DNA from 3 places in the Gottfriedia sp. ABJ_BB2_2 genome. Region 2 is predicted to be linked to each of the others. Evidence: riboswitches for the same ligand, from Rfam matches in the RefSeq annotation. Region 2 holds a riboswitch; each other region holds the start of a gene.
The links. Region 2 has a riboswitch for thiamine pyrophosphate ahead of ACX6U0_RS08350 (thiamine phosphate synthase). Riboswitches for the same ligand answer to the same signal wherever they lie in the genome.
Positions count from the first base shown of each region.

Region 1: another riboswitch for thiamine pyrophosphate. It lies ahead of thiD (bifunctional hydroxymethylpyrimidine kinase/phosphomethylpyrimidine kinase); the one in region 2 lies ahead of ACX6U0_RS08350 (thiamine phosphate synthase).
Region 3: another riboswitch for thiamine pyrophosphate. It lies ahead of ACX6U0_RS17815 (ABC transporter substrate-binding protein); the one in region 2 lies ahead of ACX6U0_RS08350 (thiamine phosphate synthase).

Region 1 covers NZ_JBVFKR010000012.1:78,392-83,850, reverse strand. Annotated here, with positions in the region: gene thiE (thiamine phosphate synthase) at 1-335, opposite strand, end outside; gene thiM (hydroxyethylthiazole kinase) at 332-1,138, opposite strand; gene cytX (putative hydroxymethylpyrimidine transporter CytX) at 1,125-2,360, opposite strand; gene thiD (bifunctional hydroxymethylpyrimidine kinase/phosphomethylpyrimidine kinase) at 2,353-3,159, opposite strand; TPP riboswitch at 3,299-3,409, opposite strand; gene ACX6U0_RS19060 (type III PLP-dependent enzyme) at 3,543-4,769, opposite strand; gene ACX6U0_RS19055 (MFS transporter) at 4,791-5,459, opposite strand, start outside.
Region 2 covers NZ_JBVFKR010000002.1:686,345-691,803, forward strand. Annotated here, with positions in the region: gene ACX6U0_RS08335 (small acid-soluble spore protein H) at 1-120, shown strand, start outside; gene ACX6U0_RS08340 (hypothetical protein) at 162-332, opposite strand; gene thiC (phosphomethylpyrimidine synthase ThiC) at 352-2,127, opposite strand; TPP riboswitch at 2,260-2,375, opposite strand; TPP riboswitch at 2,632-2,741, shown strand; gene ACX6U0_RS08350 (thiamine phosphate synthase) at 2,848-3,450, shown strand; gene thiO (glycine oxidase ThiO) at 3,447-4,538, shown strand; gene thiS (sulfur carrier protein ThiS) at 4,562-4,765, shown strand; gene ACX6U0_RS08365 (thiazole synthase) at 4,768-5,459, shown strand, end outside.
Region 3 covers NZ_JBVFKR010000010.1:56,720-62,178, reverse strand. Annotated here, with positions in the region: gene ACX6U0_RS17830 (ABC transporter ATP-binding protein) at 1-356, opposite strand, end outside; gene ACX6U0_RS17825 (ABC transporter permease) at 359-1,120, opposite strand; gene ACX6U0_RS17820 (thiamine-binding protein) at 1,120-1,410, opposite strand; gene ACX6U0_RS17815 (ABC transporter substrate-binding protein) at 1,436-2,425, opposite strand; TPP riboswitch at 2,554-2,663, opposite strand; gene ACX6U0_RS17810 (RrF2 family transcriptional regulator) at 2,920-3,360, opposite strand; gene hmpA (NO-inducible flavohemoprotein) at 3,533-4,750, shown strand; gene ACX6U0_RS17800 (GNAT family N-acetyltransferase) at 5,015-5,459, opposite strand, start outside.

The DNA.
Region 1 (5,459 bases), on a different contig from region 2:
ACTCCAATAATCATATCTTTTCCGACGATTTCCCTTGCTACCGTGAGTGGTAAATCCTCTTGACCAATATGTAAACCTTCTGCTTTTATTGCAAGTGCAATATCTAATCGATCATTGATAACGAGTGGAACACCATATTTTAATGTTACTTCTTTTACCTTTAGCGCAAGTTCATAAAAGTCTAAGCTACTGCAGTTTTTTTCTCTTAGCTGAACAATCGTTGTTCCACCTTTAATTGCATCCTCAACTGACTGGATTAAATCCCTTCCCCCTAATACATCTCGGTCTGTCACTAGATACAGCTTATAGTCAACTTTATTTCTTAATACACTCATTCAATTTTACCTCCTTTTAGCAATGTTTCTGCTGACATTTTGGAGATTTCATCAAATAAGTTTACTTTAAATGTTCCAATTGCTTGGTCCTTTGTTAAACGTTCCTTTGCCAACTCACCACTTAACCCCATAATCGTAATGCCGGTAATTGCAGCAAGAAAATAATCTTTTGTTACACCAGCGAATGTTCCAATTAAAGATGTACTCATGCATCCTGTTCCTGTTACATCTGCAAGCATTTTATCACCATTTGAAATTTTACAAAGTTTATCTAATGATGCCACAATGTCAACGGCTCCAGTAATGGCTACAACCGTACCTAATTTCACTGCTAAAGCTCTAGCAATTTCAACGCCATTTTCTTCATTCGCAACTGAATCAACGCCTTTAATCTGTACATTTATTCCTGCGATTATTTTTATTTCAGACATATTTCCACGTATGACCGCGAATCGAACTTCTTTTAATAAAATAGCCGTTGTCTCCGTTCGGAGTGTAGTAGCTCCTACACCAACTGGATCCAAAATAACTGGGATTCCAAGTTGGTTTGCTTTTTTTCCTGCCGTGATCATTGATTGAATTGTTCTTTCGTTCAACGTACCAATATTGATGACTAGTGCTGATGCAAAAGCTAACATTTCCTCAACTTCTGCTAAATCATCTGCCATGACTGGCGAACCACCAATCGCAAGAACCATATTTGCACAATCATTAACCGTTACATAGTTTGTAATATGATGTACTAATGGTTTTTTACCCTTTACATCTCCAATTAACTGACTGATTTCATTAAGAACTGACATGTTTATTTCCCCCTACATGCTGATTAGTAAATTTATTTATAACAAATTGAACGACAATATAAATCAAACCAATGACTACCATACTAGGAATAGTTGCTCCTAGAAAACTATCAAATTGTACAAACTGTCGATAGATAAATATCCCAACTACCCAAATAAGCATAGCAACCCAATCTAACATTAAGGTTTTTCTAATTTTTGTACGCTTTAAAATAAAATAATCCGTTAACAAAATTGCATACAAAGGTGCAAAAAAAGAACCAATTAAATATAAAAATCCTTCATATTTTTCAATCGGAAATACCATTGCAAGTATTGTTCCTATAATCGTCAATACAATTGCGACATGCTTTCCATTTAATTTGGGAAATACAGTTGTCAATGAAATACCACCAGAATATGCATCCATAAAAGTAGTCGTAACTGTTGCTAACACAACGATTCCAACTGCAAATAATCCAAGATTTGCACTCATTAGAACTGCCACTGGATCATATTCATTAAATGCTAGAGCAGCCCCTAGTCCGATTGCATACATCCATGAACTACCAACCATATAACCAACGAAACTTCCAATTGCACCTTCACGAGTTGACTTAGCAAAACGAGTATAGTCACTTATTAATGGAAGCCATGATAATGGCATGATAACGGATAGTTCTACTGCAGCACCAAAAGACATCTCAGAAGTACCAGGTTTAAAAAGGAATTCACTATGCTTGAAAATAACAAAGCACAAAACAATCGTTAGTAAAAATAATAGCGCTACTGCTACACTATTTAACTTCTTCCAAGCATTTTGACCAAAATATAACCAAATACAAATCAATAAGCCAACAATAAGACACCATACCCAAGGCTGATTAAAATGAAAATCAGATCTAGTTACTACATTAATAGATCTAGCTCCTGTAACAATCATAACTGCCGTCCAGCCCACTAGTTGCAACACATTTAATATAGAAAATAAATAACTGCCATATCTTCCAAATGATATTTTAGTAGATTCCATTGCCGTTAAACGCTCTCTTGAACCGATAACGCCACCTAACACAAGAAGTAGCGTACCAAGTAAATGTCCGATTAGAATAGCAGTCAATCCTTTTGTAAAACCTAAAGGTGCAATGAGCGCACCAGTCATAATTTCAGCGATTGAAACTGCGGCACCAAACCAAAGTGTTGCGAAGTTCCATCTTGTTAAATTGCCAGTTTGTTTAGACATGCAAAATACCCGCCTTTTGATACATTGAATAAAAATGATGTACGGGACCTACGCCCTTCCCGATGGAGAATGAATGTTGAATTGCTAATGTTATGTATTCTTTTGCCCTACTAATTGCTTCGTTTAATTGAAATTCATTTGCCAGATTAGAAGCTATGCTTGATGATAAAGTACACCCTGTACCATGTGTATTATTGGTAGCTATTCTAGTACTCTTATAATAAGTAAATTCATCCCCATCATAGCTAACATCTGTCGCATCGTTTTCTAAATGACCACCTTTTACAAGAACAGCTTTAGCACCTAATGTATGAATCAAAATTGCAGCCTCTTCCATCTCTTGAATAGTTGAAATGCTTTTACCTGTAATTACTTCTGCCTCAGGTAGATTAGGTGTTATGACAGTTGCTAATGGAATCAATTCTTGAATTAACGCTTCTTTCGCATCTGGGCTTAACAAATCATAACCGCTTTTCGAAACCATAACTGGATCAACGACAATGTGCTTTGGCTTATACTGTCTTAGTTTTTCAGCAATGATTTTAATCGTATCAATTTGTGATACCATCCCAATCTTTACTGAATCAACTTCAATATCAGTAAAGATTGCATCTAGCTGACTTGCTATCATTTTTGGTGTTATATCTTGAACTGCAAATACACCTTGTGTATTTTGAGCCGTCACTGCGGTAATCACACTCATGCCAAAAACACCATGAGCTGAAAATGTTTTCAAATCCGCTTGAATTCCAGCCCCACCACTTGAGTCAGAACCCGCAATTGTTAATACTTTTTTCAATTTTTTTCCTCCCATTTAGTGAATAGACTTTTTTGATCTACAGATAGAAGTTGTGGATTGATTTAGAGAACAAAAAAAGCACAAATCCCCATAGGGACTTGTGCTCGAACAAATCAATGTTGTAAATGCATATAAATATGCATTTAATCGCTCACTTTCCTACGCTGGCATTATCCAGATCAGGTTAAAGGGTCAAAGACAATTGTGTCTTAATCTCAGCCGACCATTTACGGCACCCCTAGTACTATTCAAAATATCAAATTGTATTTCTCTTACATATTAATTAATACTATTACTAAATTCAAGTAGTTAGACTAATTTATTCATCTTGAATGATTTACATTTAGTTTGAAGATCATTTGTTGGTCAAATTTGGTCTTAGCTTATCCATTTTTCACAAGGAGTTGTTCGCTTGTTAATAGTAAGCCAGAATCAATATAAAACCGCTCTGGATGTGGATGGCTGAGAAAATCATGATGAGAAATAGACCAACCGTATGCCCCTGCATAGCTAAATAAGAGAATATCACCTACTCTTAATCTAGTTATATTTACATCTCTTGCAAGTACATCATTAGGAGTACATAACTCACCTGCTACTGTAATGTTCGCATTCATTAGTTCAGGACGCTCAAATGAGTATGACCAATTTTCTACTGGAACAATTGTAAAAGGATGATTTTGTTTCCAAGCAGCTGGAAGTCTTAAATGGTGACTTCCACCACGGAGTACACAAAAATATTGTTCATGATTTTGTTTAATATCTAAAACCTCAGTCGCATAATATCCACATGATGAGGTAATATAACGTCCACATTCAAATAAAATTTGCCAGTTTTTATCTTTGTTTTTTTCTATGATTTTATGTAAAACAATCATAAATTCTTCCCAGTTAAACTGGTCATGTAATTCTAGATAGTTAATACCGATTCCACCTCCTACATTCAGGTAGGAAATATCTAGATTAAACTCACTTTCCCAAGCTCTAGATAATGCAAAGCAATGGTCTACAAAATAAGCATGTGCCATCGCATCAATATTATTAGACATGGCATGAAAATGAAAACCGCATAGTTTTATATTTGGCATTGATTTCACTAGTGATATTGCCTTTGGTATCTCTTTTTCATCAATACCAAATTGAGTTGGAACACCAGCCATTTTTAACTTGGCATTCGGTACAGACCGGCGAAGATTCACACGAAATAAAATCGATACATTAATTTCTCTTTTTTTGGCAATATGGTTCACTACATTTAGTTCATGGAAACTCTCCACATGTAATAAAGTCACACCGTGATGGATTGCCATGTCAATTTCTTCATAAGTTTTTCCAGGACCACCGAACAAAATCGGAATATGCTGATCGACTGACCTAACTTTTTCAATTTCCCCTAAAGAAGCAACTTCAAACCCACTTACATGTGGAGCTAACGTTTTAAGCAGCGTTTCATCAGAGTTGGCTTTAATTGCGTAGAATAACTGACAGCTTGCTGGAAGAGTTGTCAAAAGTGCTTCTACGTGACTACGTAATTTTGATAAGTCATATATATAAGCACAAAGTGGTTTCTCTTGTTTCATTCGATAAGTTTGCACAATATTTTCAATCAACTTTCTAAAACCTCCATCGAATTATATTTTCATGATTTGTTTTCTTTTCATCACAATCATTAATGTCGTTATAATACAACCTAATCCCATTACATTACCTGCCAAGTGAGTTCCTAAACTCGTTGCTATTGCTCCAATTAATAACGCTCCTAAAGGAATAAAGCCTCTGTCCATTAAAGCGATACTTAATATTCTGCCACGAAGATGATCTGGTACTTGCTTCTGTAACGTAATGCGGCTTAATGTACGATAAGTTTGACTAGTTAATCCAACTAAAAACATCGCGATACTGGCAATCATTAGATTTGTTGTTCCAATAAATAAAAGTAAAGAGCAGCCAAAACTAATGATTGAATAGATTAACCATTTACCTGGTTCATTGATTTCTTTACCGATAGATAACCATGTCGTGCCTGCAATTGCTCCGACTGATGAAATCGATAGTAACATTCCAAACCCTTCAGGTCCTAAGTGTAGAAGCTCTCTAGCAAATAATGGCGTCATTGTTGTATAAGGGAATCCAAATATCATTGGGACAATCGCAAGTATGAGTAATGACTGCACTGACGGTTTTTCTCTAACAAATGTTACTGCCTCTAATAAGGTAATTTTCTCTCCTTCTGCTTTCCTTTTTAATGGTTGAAAGTTTTTGCGAATAAGAGATAAAGAGATTAATACACTAAACGTCCC
Region 2 (5,459 bases):
GGAGTTCCAATTTATATTCAACACGTCGATAATCAAACAGAAACTGCTAGAATTTATCCGCTTGGTCAACCGGAGAACGAAGAAGAAGTATCATTAAACAGCTTAATAGAGGAGCTTTAATAAAAAAATAAACCTCCAAAATTGGAGGTTTATTTTTCTACTTACCAATACAGACTTTCGATATAGTGGCACTTTTTACATACACGTATTGAATCGTTCTTTTGAAATTCATGTTCGCAAATTTTTTGAATATTGCTTAATTCTTTTTTCAGTTGATTTACTTCTAATTCTAGCTCTTTTAATTGCTTTGCTATTTGGATCACCCGGTTCATACAAGGCTCCTCCATTCAATCATTGGTATATTTCTCCACCATTTTTTCTGAATTGATCAGCCTTTTCTTTGAGACCCTCATCAATCGTTAATTCAAATTCTTTTTCATTTACTATATCCCTAATATCTTGTGAAATTCTCATACTACAAAACTTTGGACCACACATAGAACAGAAATGGGCTGTTTTTGCACCCTCAGCAGGTAATGTCTCATCGTGGTATTCCATTGCTCTTTCTGGATCCAATGATAGGTTAAATTGATCTCTCCATCTAAATTCAAATCTGGCTTTAGATAACGCATCATCTCTTTTTTGAGCACCTGGATGGCCCTTCGCTAGATCCGCGGCATGCGCAGCAATTTTGTACGTAATAACACCTACTCTTACGTCTTCTTTATTCGGCAATCCAAGATGCTCCTTTGGTGTTACATAACATAGCATTGCTGTACCAAACCAACCAATCATGGCTGCACCAATTGCAGAAGTAATATGATCATAACCTGGTGCTATATCAGTTGTTAGTGGTCCAAGAGTGTAAAAAGGTGCTTCATTACAGATTTCTAATTGTTTATCCATATTTTCTTTAATTAAATGCATTGGAACATGACCTGGTCCTTCAATCATTACTTGGACATCATGCTTCCATGCTATTTTCGTCAGTTCCCCAAGTGTCTCTAATTCAGCAAACTGAGCTTCATCATTTGCATCAGCAATGGAGCCAGGTCTTAGCCCATCACCAAGTGAAAATGTCACATCATATCGTTTCATAATGTCGCAAATTTCTTCAAAATGAGTATATAAAAAATTTTCTTTATGATGTGCAAGACACCACTGAGCCATAATCGATCCACCTCTAGAAACAATACCTGTAACACGTTTAGCAGTTAATGGTATATAGCGTAAAAGTACACCTGCATGAATTGTAAAATAGTCGACACCTTGCTCCGCTTGTTCAATTAATGTATCTCTGAATACCTCCCATGATAAGTCTTCAGCGATTCCATTAACTTTTTCCAGTGCCTGATAAATAGGTACTGTTCCAACCGGTACTGGTGAATTTCTAATAATCCATTCACGAGTTGTGTGAATATTTTTTCCGGTAGAAAGATCCATCATTGTATCTGCTCCCCAGCGTGTTGCCCAAGTCATTTTTTCAACTTCTTCTTCAATAGATGAAGTAACAGCTGAGTTACCAATATTGGCATTAATTTTCACATGAAAGTTACGTCCAATTATCATTGGCTCGCTCTCTGGATGATTTATATTTGAAGGAATGACTGCTCTTCCTCTCGCTACTTCGGACCTGACAAACTCAGGAGAAACATGTTCCCTAATTGCAATAAATTCCATTTCCGGTGTGATCAATCCTTGTCGTGCGTAATGCAACTGTGTAATATTTGCACCATCTTTTGCTCGTAATGGTTTTCTATCTAGTCCCTTGAAGACCTCTATATTTTTCTGTACAATATCACTTTTAAAACCATTATCCTCAGGCTTTACCTCACGTCCTTCATACTCGATTACATCTTCACGTTCGATAATCCATTTTCCTCTTATCGACTTAAGACCTTTTCGAATATCAACTGTTTCGCTTTCATCAGTATAAGGACCGCTTGTATCGTAGACACGAACAGGAGCGTTTTCCTCTTCCCCAAATGATCCAGTTGTTGGACTTAATTTGATTTCACGCATTGGAACCAACAAGTCCGGTCTTGATCCTTCGACATATACTTTTTTACTTCCCGAAAAACTAGACATGATAGAAAAATTCATTTCATTTACAGAATTGTTCATTATGATTTCCCCTTTTTAATGTGATTAAAAAGAACAAAATCCAATCCACAATAAGCATGAAAAAAAGCCGTATCTTATCTTGATAAGACCCGGCTATTGGTTAGTTTGACTACAATAATGCTAAATTGACACTACTGTAATAAACGCTAACTTCCCCACGCTGGTATGAACCAGATCAGGTCCTGAGGGTTAAGAAACTTAAAACGCGTTTCTCTCTCAGCCCAACTTATTGGACACCCCTAGTCAAACTATTCATTTGTACAGACTTAATATAAACCTAAGCTTCAATCTTGTAAATCATTTTATTCCCCTAAAATTTTACAATATTGTATGAAAATGCATATATACCCTTGGAAACATTCACTATTTTCGATTTAAAAAATTATTTTTTTCGCTAACTTTCAGTGTCTATTTTGATAACTTTTGAAATACCATTTACAAACTATCATTTTTTTAATCTTGAATTATTTTATTTTTATGCTATGCTAAACTTAATTTTCATAGTGTATTCATCACTAGGGGATCCCTTGATAAGGGCTGAGAATAAAGTAGTTACTTTTAAACCCTCATAACCTGAACAGGCTCGTACCTGCGTAGGAAAGTGGCGCAATGTCTTTTTATGCGTTTATTTGTGTAACTTACAAACCACTTTCCATTTTTGGGAAGTGGTTTTTCTTATTTAAAAATACATACACCCTAATTTTTCAAAAAGGAGGAGCAAATTTGAAGCTAATTGCAGTGACGAATAATATGTATTCAATACATGAACTTGCAACAATGATTATTCAAATACATGATGTTGTTGATTTTGTTTATATACGAGAAAAATCGAAAAGCAGTTTAGAACTACTTATGCTTTTAAACCTTTTAAGCGATAACGGAGTACCTATGAACAAGATCATCATGAATGACAGATTAGACGTAGCATTACTAACAAATCTATTCAACATTCATTTGCCAACTCACGGACTTCCAGTCAAGTTAGTAAAAGAACATTATCCAACAATGAATGTCGGTCGCTCAGTCCATTCAGTAGCTGAAGCAATACAAGCTGAAAAAGATCACGCCAATTATGTCATTTATGGACATTGCTTTGAGACAAATTGCAAAAAAGGTTTAAGTCCAAATGGAATTGATCCGTTAATTGAGATAAAAAATGTTCTTACAATTCCAGTTTACGCAATTGGTGGAATAGCTCCTGATCATCTTCCAATATTAAAAGAATGTCAGATTGATGGAATTGCAGTCATGTCGGGTATTTTTTCTTCTGAAAATCCGCGCGATTCTGCTCTAAAATATGTGGAGAGGTGCATTAGTATTCTATGAAACAACATTTTGAAGTAATTGTAATTGGTGGTGGAATCATTGGATGCTCAATCGGATATTACTTGGCAAAGGAAAAAATAGACGTTGCCGTTCTCGAAGCACAAACAATAGGTTCTAAATCTACTAGCGCTGCAGCAGGTATGCTGGGAGCTCATTCTGAGTGTAATGATACAGAGATTTTTTTGCCTTTTGCAAGAAGTAGTCAATTATCTTATTTTCAACTGAAAGAGGACCTAAAAAAACTAAGTCACATCGACATTGAGTTGAAAACTGGTGGGATTTTCAAACTAGCTTATAATAATGCAGAAAAAATGCAATTAGCTTCCCTTCTTTCACAACCAACGGTCATTTGGTATGAACCAAATGAAATTCAAAGAAAAATACCTAATATCACAACAAATATAATTGGAGCAGCATATATAGAAGATGATGTAAACGTCCTACCTACTTCTGTCTGTAATGCTTTTTGTAAAAGTGCACAAGTACTCGGAGCTACAATACACGAGAATACTAGTGTTATAGAGATTCGAAAAAATGAAAGTACATTTACCATTCAATCTACAAATGGTCAGTTTACAGCTAAAAATATCGTAATTGCAAACGGGGTTTGGAGCACATCTTTTTTTGAACAACTCGGATTAAGTAATCGTCTTACCCCGGTTAAGGGGGAGTGTCTTTCGGTAACAAGTGAACACATGACGCTGGAGCATACAATTTTCCATGATCATAACTACATTGTTCCTAGAAACAATGGAAAGCTTGTGATTGGTGCAACTATGATTCAAAACGATTGGGATGAAAAACCAAACTTACAAGGTATTGAATCATTAATTAATACTGCCAAAAAGATGCTACCTGATATTAGCAAAATGAACATTGAATCTTTTTGGGGAGGTTTACGACCACAAACATTTGATCAAAAACCATATATCGGAAAACACCCAGATGACGACAATATATTTTTTGCTACTGGACACTTTAGAAATGGCATTCTTCTTGCCCCTGCTACAGGCAAAATGATTCGTGATTTTATTCTTAAACGAAAAGTCAGACCTGAGTGGGTAGAAGCGTTTAAAGTGAATCGATAATTTTAAAGAGAGGTGTATGAATATTGCTCATCCAATTAAATGGTAAAAGTATTCAGCTAGCTGAAGGTATCTGCACAGTAGAAGATTTACTTCATTCTTATCAATTAGCGAATCGAATCGTTGTAGTAGAAGTGAATAAAGAAATATTGTATCGAGAACTGTACGGTACTACAGTTCTTTCAAACGGAGATATTGTAGAATTAATACATTTTGTAGGTGGAGGTTAATGATGTTAACAATTGGAAAACATTCATTTCATTCAAGATTGTTTCTAGGTACAGGTAAATACCCTTCCTTTGATATTCAAAAAAGAGCTGTTGAGGTTTCAGAGACAGAAGTTTTAACGTTTGCTGTAAGAAGAATGAATATTTTTGAGGAATCTCAACCAAACTTTCTTGAACAATTAGATTTAACAAAATATAAATTGCTTCCAAATACCGCTGGCGCTAAAACAGCTGAAGAAGCAGTAAGAATAGCGAAACTAGCGAAAGCTTCAGGACTATGTGACATGATTAAGGTTGAAGTAATTGGTTGTGACAAGTCGCTTTTACCGGATCCAGTTGAAACGTTAAAAGCCTCAGAAATGTTACTTGCAGAAGGATTTACTGTATTACCCTACACTTCAGATGACGTCGTTTTGGCAAGAAGACTTGAAGAACTAGGAGTCCATGCAATCATGCCTGGTGCATCGCCTATTGGATCTGGAAAAGGTATTTTAAATCCTTTACATTTAAAATTTATTATCGAACAATCGTCAGTTCCTGTTATTATTGACGCTGGAATTGGTTCTCCGAAAGATGCAGCGTATGCTATGGAGTTAGGTGCGGATGGTGTGTTACTGAATACTGCTGTTTCCGATGCTACAGATCCTGTGAAGATGGCTATTGCTATGAAAATGGCTATTGAAGCAGGTAAACTCGG
Region 3 (5,459 bases), on a different contig from region 2:
TCAGCAAGTCCGGTGCGCTTCAACCAATCTCGTGCTAATGATTCATCCGATTTACCTTTAAGTTCACTTGATAATAGTATATTTTTCAATACAGTGCGCCATGGAAGAAGTGAATGTTCTTGTGGCATAAAGCTGATATGACCTAGCTCCCCATTTATGACGGAACGATTTAAAATGATTTGGCCCGAATCAGGATTGATCAATCCACCAATCAAGTTAAATAAAGTACTTTTCCCGCTGCCCGATGGCCCTAAAATCGAAACAAATTCACCTTCATTTACATGCATTGAAATGCCCGCTAAAACTTGTTGATTTTTTCCAAATGATTTTTCTAGATTTCTTATTTCTAATGTCATTTTTATTTTACTCCCTTAGACTTCCATTTCACCGTCATTCTTTCTAGCAATACTATTACACTGAAAAAGAACATACTTAAAAACATAATGATAAAAATCGAGACAAAAACTCGATCGGTACGGAATGAAGAAGAAGCAAGCGTCATAAATACACCTATACCTGTTTTTGCACCTAGCCACTCAGAAATCACCGCACCCATCACACTATATGTCGCGGATATTTTTAATCCCGAAAAAATAGATGGTAGTGAGTATGGACATTCTATTTTCCAAAATAATTGTGATTTAGTTGCCCCTGCCATTTTCATATAATTAATCAAATTGGTTGGTGTTTGCCTAAATCCATCAAGAGCAGAAACGGTAACAGGAAAGAAGCAAACTAGTGAAATAATCATTAATTTCGGGAATACTCCAAATCCAAACCAAATAATCAAAAGTGGTGCTAAAACAATAATTGGTACGTTCTGTGACAAAATTAATAATGGATAAAACGCTTCTTTAAACCCTGGAATTAAATGTAGTACGATAGCAATCATCAGTCCTAAAAGAGTACCTACCAAAAAACCAAAGATAGTTAATTGTACAGTAGAGAGTACATGTGGAACTAATGAATCATAAGACTTAATTCCTTCTTTCAGTATTACGATTGGCCCTGGTAAGAGCCAAGCTTCTATTTTGAATAGTTTGATACACAGCTGCCAAAAAATTAAAAAAAGAAGGATGACAAGAATCGGTTGCCATCCTTTTATTTGTTTACGTTTCATTAACGATATTTCTCCGTCAAGTCATCCATAGCAATACCTTGTGGCTGATATAGTATTTTCATTTGCGTAATGACATTATGACAGCCGATTTCGATCATTTTTTCATTCATTTTTTGGACAATATTTAATAATTGATTTAAATCGCCTTCCATTGTTGTTTCTAAAGGTTGAACTTGGTATTTTACACCAGACTCATCGATTACTTTTATCGCCGCATCTACCGCTGGAATTACTTCCTCAATTTTGTTTGTTTTTGGTATAATTTGTACACTAATCAAAGAATTAGACATTTAAAGCTCCCCCTTATAAAAATTATTATTCTGGTAAAAACTCATTTGTAAAAGCTTTTTCCGGATCAAATTTACCTTCTAACAATTTATTTTCAGTTAACCACTCAGCATAGTTTTTCCAAATTGTTAACTTCTGTTCACCCCAACGACTTGCATCGTCTTGATATTTAGTTGAAAGCCATTCCTGACTTTTTTGGACTAACTCTTTATCTAAATCTGGATTATCTTTTAATAAAATATCTGCTGCTTCCTTTGGATGATCGATTGAATAAGTATATCCTTTAGACGCTGCCTTCATAAATGCTTTCACGACTTTTGGTTGATCCTTAATCATTTTTTCATTCGTTGCAAGTACAGGTGTGTAGTAATCTAATTTATCACTGTAATCAGTTAAATAAACCATATTTAATTTCTCATCGCGAAGCTCAGCTTCTATTCCTGTCCACCCTTGATAAATCCAAGCAAAATCAATATCACGCTTTACAGCTGTGAAGAAATCAGCATCACCCATATTAACGATATTTAATTTATTAACATCTGCATTTTCTTTCTTCATCAGTGAATCTAAAATGGCTTTTTCAACTGGAGAACCCCATCCACCATAAGTTTTACCTACAAAATCTTTTGGTGATTTAATATTTTTACTAACTGGTGAAGCAAAACCAGAAGTATTATGTTGAATAACAGCAGCAATCGACACAATTGGAACATTTTGTACTCTTGCTTGTGTAATTGACTCTTGGTATGATACGCCAAAATCAGCTTTACCAGAAGCAATTAATTGGTCTGCTCCTGTTTGCCCTGGACTAATAATGTCAACATTCAAACCTTGCTCTTTAAAATATCCATTTTCTTTTGCTACGAATAAACCTGTATGATTTGTATTAGGCGTCCAGTCTAGCACAACCGTCACCTTTTGTAGCTCTTTTTCTTTCTTTGGTGTTGATGAATTTTGTCCACTACATCCTGCTAACGTTAAGCAAAGTGCAAAAAAGCAAATCAGTAATCTTTTCATTCTATAACTCTCCTTTTTGTTTTGTTTATACAAATGAAATGTGTTAGTACCTTAGCAAGGCACTCGAACTAGACAAAAAGAAAACGCCCGAATAAATATCCGGACGTGAATGCACTGTAAAAAACTATATCAAAAGAGATACTGTTCCCTACGCTGGCATCACCCAGATCAGGTTCTAAGAGTCAGTATCTTACGGATACTATCTCAGCCAGCAACACTGGCTCCTCCACATTTTCTCGCATATAAACTTTTCAAGATAAATATAACAGATAAACCCCATAATTACGAAACATTTTCATCACATTTTAATAATTTAAATAATCTGTATAAATAGAAAAATATGAATATAGGAAAATCACTAAGGAATCTGTGTCTCACTCTTTTTTAACCTCTAGTAAATCCTTTATATTTCTCAATCATTAATTCGAGAACCATCGGAGCATATATAACAAATTAAACTTTAAAACACTCAAACAATTACTGCTCGAGTGTTTTTATTTTTTATTTAAGTCAAAATATTCTTTCAGCATAAAATTATTTTGTACAATATCTTCAAGTGTATATTGATCTAATACTTGTAAAAACTGATCTAACGCTTTATTAAATATATGCTTCAAAGAACAAACTGGAGTAATCACACAGTTATTGTTATGTTCGAAACATTCAACAATATGAAAGTCCTCTTCAGTTTTTCGAATTAATTCACCTATATTTATATCAGATGGTAGTTTTGCAAGTCGGATTCCACCATTTCGTCCTCGAATTGTTTCAATATACCCCATCTTCCCTAAGTTATATATTATTTTCATTAAATGATTTTTTGAAATATCATACGCCTCGGCAATATCCTTTATATTAACCAGTTTTTCATTTGGTTCAGTGGACAAGTATATTAAAACCCGAAGTGAGTAATCTGAATAATTGGTTAACCGCATAAATTCCCCTCACTCATTTATTTTGATTAATCATAGCATAATTGTGAACATTTTTTAAACTTTTATAAACTGAGGCTAAAAAGATGTATTTTACATATTGCTTTGAAGAAAATATAAGTCTACTATAAAGATGTATTAGAAATACTACTTTAGAGAAAAGAAGGGGTATAACATGCTATCTCAAAAAACAATCGACATTATTAAATCAACAATCCCAGTTTTAGAAGTAAAAGGGATTGAAATTACATCAGTTTTTTATAAAAACTTGTTTACAAATCATCCTGAATTATTGAATATATTCAATCATACAAATCAACAAAAAGGTAGACAACAAACAGCACTTGCCAACACAGTCCTAGCTGCGGCAAAAAACATTGATAAGCTTGAAACAATTCTTCCTGTTGTAAAACAAATTGCCCAAAAACATCGCAGTCTTTTAGTAAAACCTGAACACTACCCTATCGTTGGAGAACACTTATTAGGTGCGATTAAAGAAGTATTAGGTGATGCTGCAACCGATGAAATTATTAATGCTTGGGCTGAAAGCTATGGTATTATTGCACAAGTATTTATCGATATTGAAAAAGAAATGTATAATGAATCAGCTACACAAGAAGGTGGATGGAGTGACTTTAAAGAGTTCAAGGTCATTGATAAGGTTAAAGAAAGCGAAGTAATTACATCTTTCTACTTACTTCCAAAAGATCATTCCGTATTACCAACATTTTTACCAGGTCAATATATAACTGTTCGAGCAAAAGTAGAAGGACAAGAATATTTATTAAACAGACAATATAGTTTATCTGATGTACCTGGCAAAGAGCACTACAGAATTTCCGTAAAAAGAGAAGCTGAAGAACAACAACCTAAAGGAGTTTTTTCAAACTATCTTCACGACTTTGTTAATATTGGCGATTCATTAGAATTAACAGCTCCAGCTGGGGATTTCACTATAAACAATGATCTTGAATCACCTGCTGTGTTCATTAGTGGTGGAGTTGGAATTACACCTTTAATGAGTATGGTAAAATATATTGCTAATACTCAGCCAAACCGTAAAGTAGAAATGGTTTGTGCCTCAAGAAATGCTAACCTTCAACCATTCAAAAATGAGTTAATCTCACTATCAGAACAATTAAATGACTTTTCTTTATCATTTATTTATGAGAATCCTTCTGAGGATGATTTGAAAAATCCGTACTTTAAAAAGCAAGGTTATATTGATGCTGCTTGGTTAACATCTAATATACAATCTGTTGATGCACATTATTATGTATGTGGCCCAGTGCCGTTTTTAAAAGCAGTTGTTTCAAGCTTAAAACAATTGAATGTTCCAGAAACACATATTCACTTTGAATTCTTTGGACCTTCAATGAGTCTAGAAGCATAGGATAGATAAAAAGGATGCTCTATTTTTTGAGCATCCTCTTTAACTTTTTATCAATAAGGCAGTTTTCTTTAGAGCGGTAGGAATGATAAAACTACCTAATATTGCTAGCAAATCACTTGAAAATGTTTTTTTAATACAACCAAAAACGAGACTACTGATGAAAATATCATATAATACAAATCTGCCAAAATCTTCTTTAGTGATGACTAAAAATACGACTGATGATTTTCTAGTTGTCAGACCAAGCCCACCTTTAGTACGAAATTATTCGATTGGCAATTCCCAATAATATTTTTCTAATTCCTCGTACATTTTTTTCATCCCTATTTTCTCCAATACTCTTATGGAAGAGTAATTGTAAATCGAACATGTTGCAATAATTTTTTCTACGTTTTCTTTTTGCATACCCCAATGACAAAATGCTTTAGCCATCTCAGTAGTATAGCCCTTCCCTTGGTACTGAGGTGACATACTGTAACCTATTTCCATCAATCCATGTTCATCTGGGCCACCTTTAAAACCCATATCCCCTATGATGATTTTGTCTTTTTTATGAATAATGATCCCTTCGAATTCCTCCTCTTCAGGATGTTTTTGAAAACGAGATATCTTATATGGAAACAAATTTTTGTAGGCGTTAATTGGCCATCCTTTCGCAAAACTATATGTCATATTTTCATATACTAACCCCTTTTCGCCGTTTAAAACG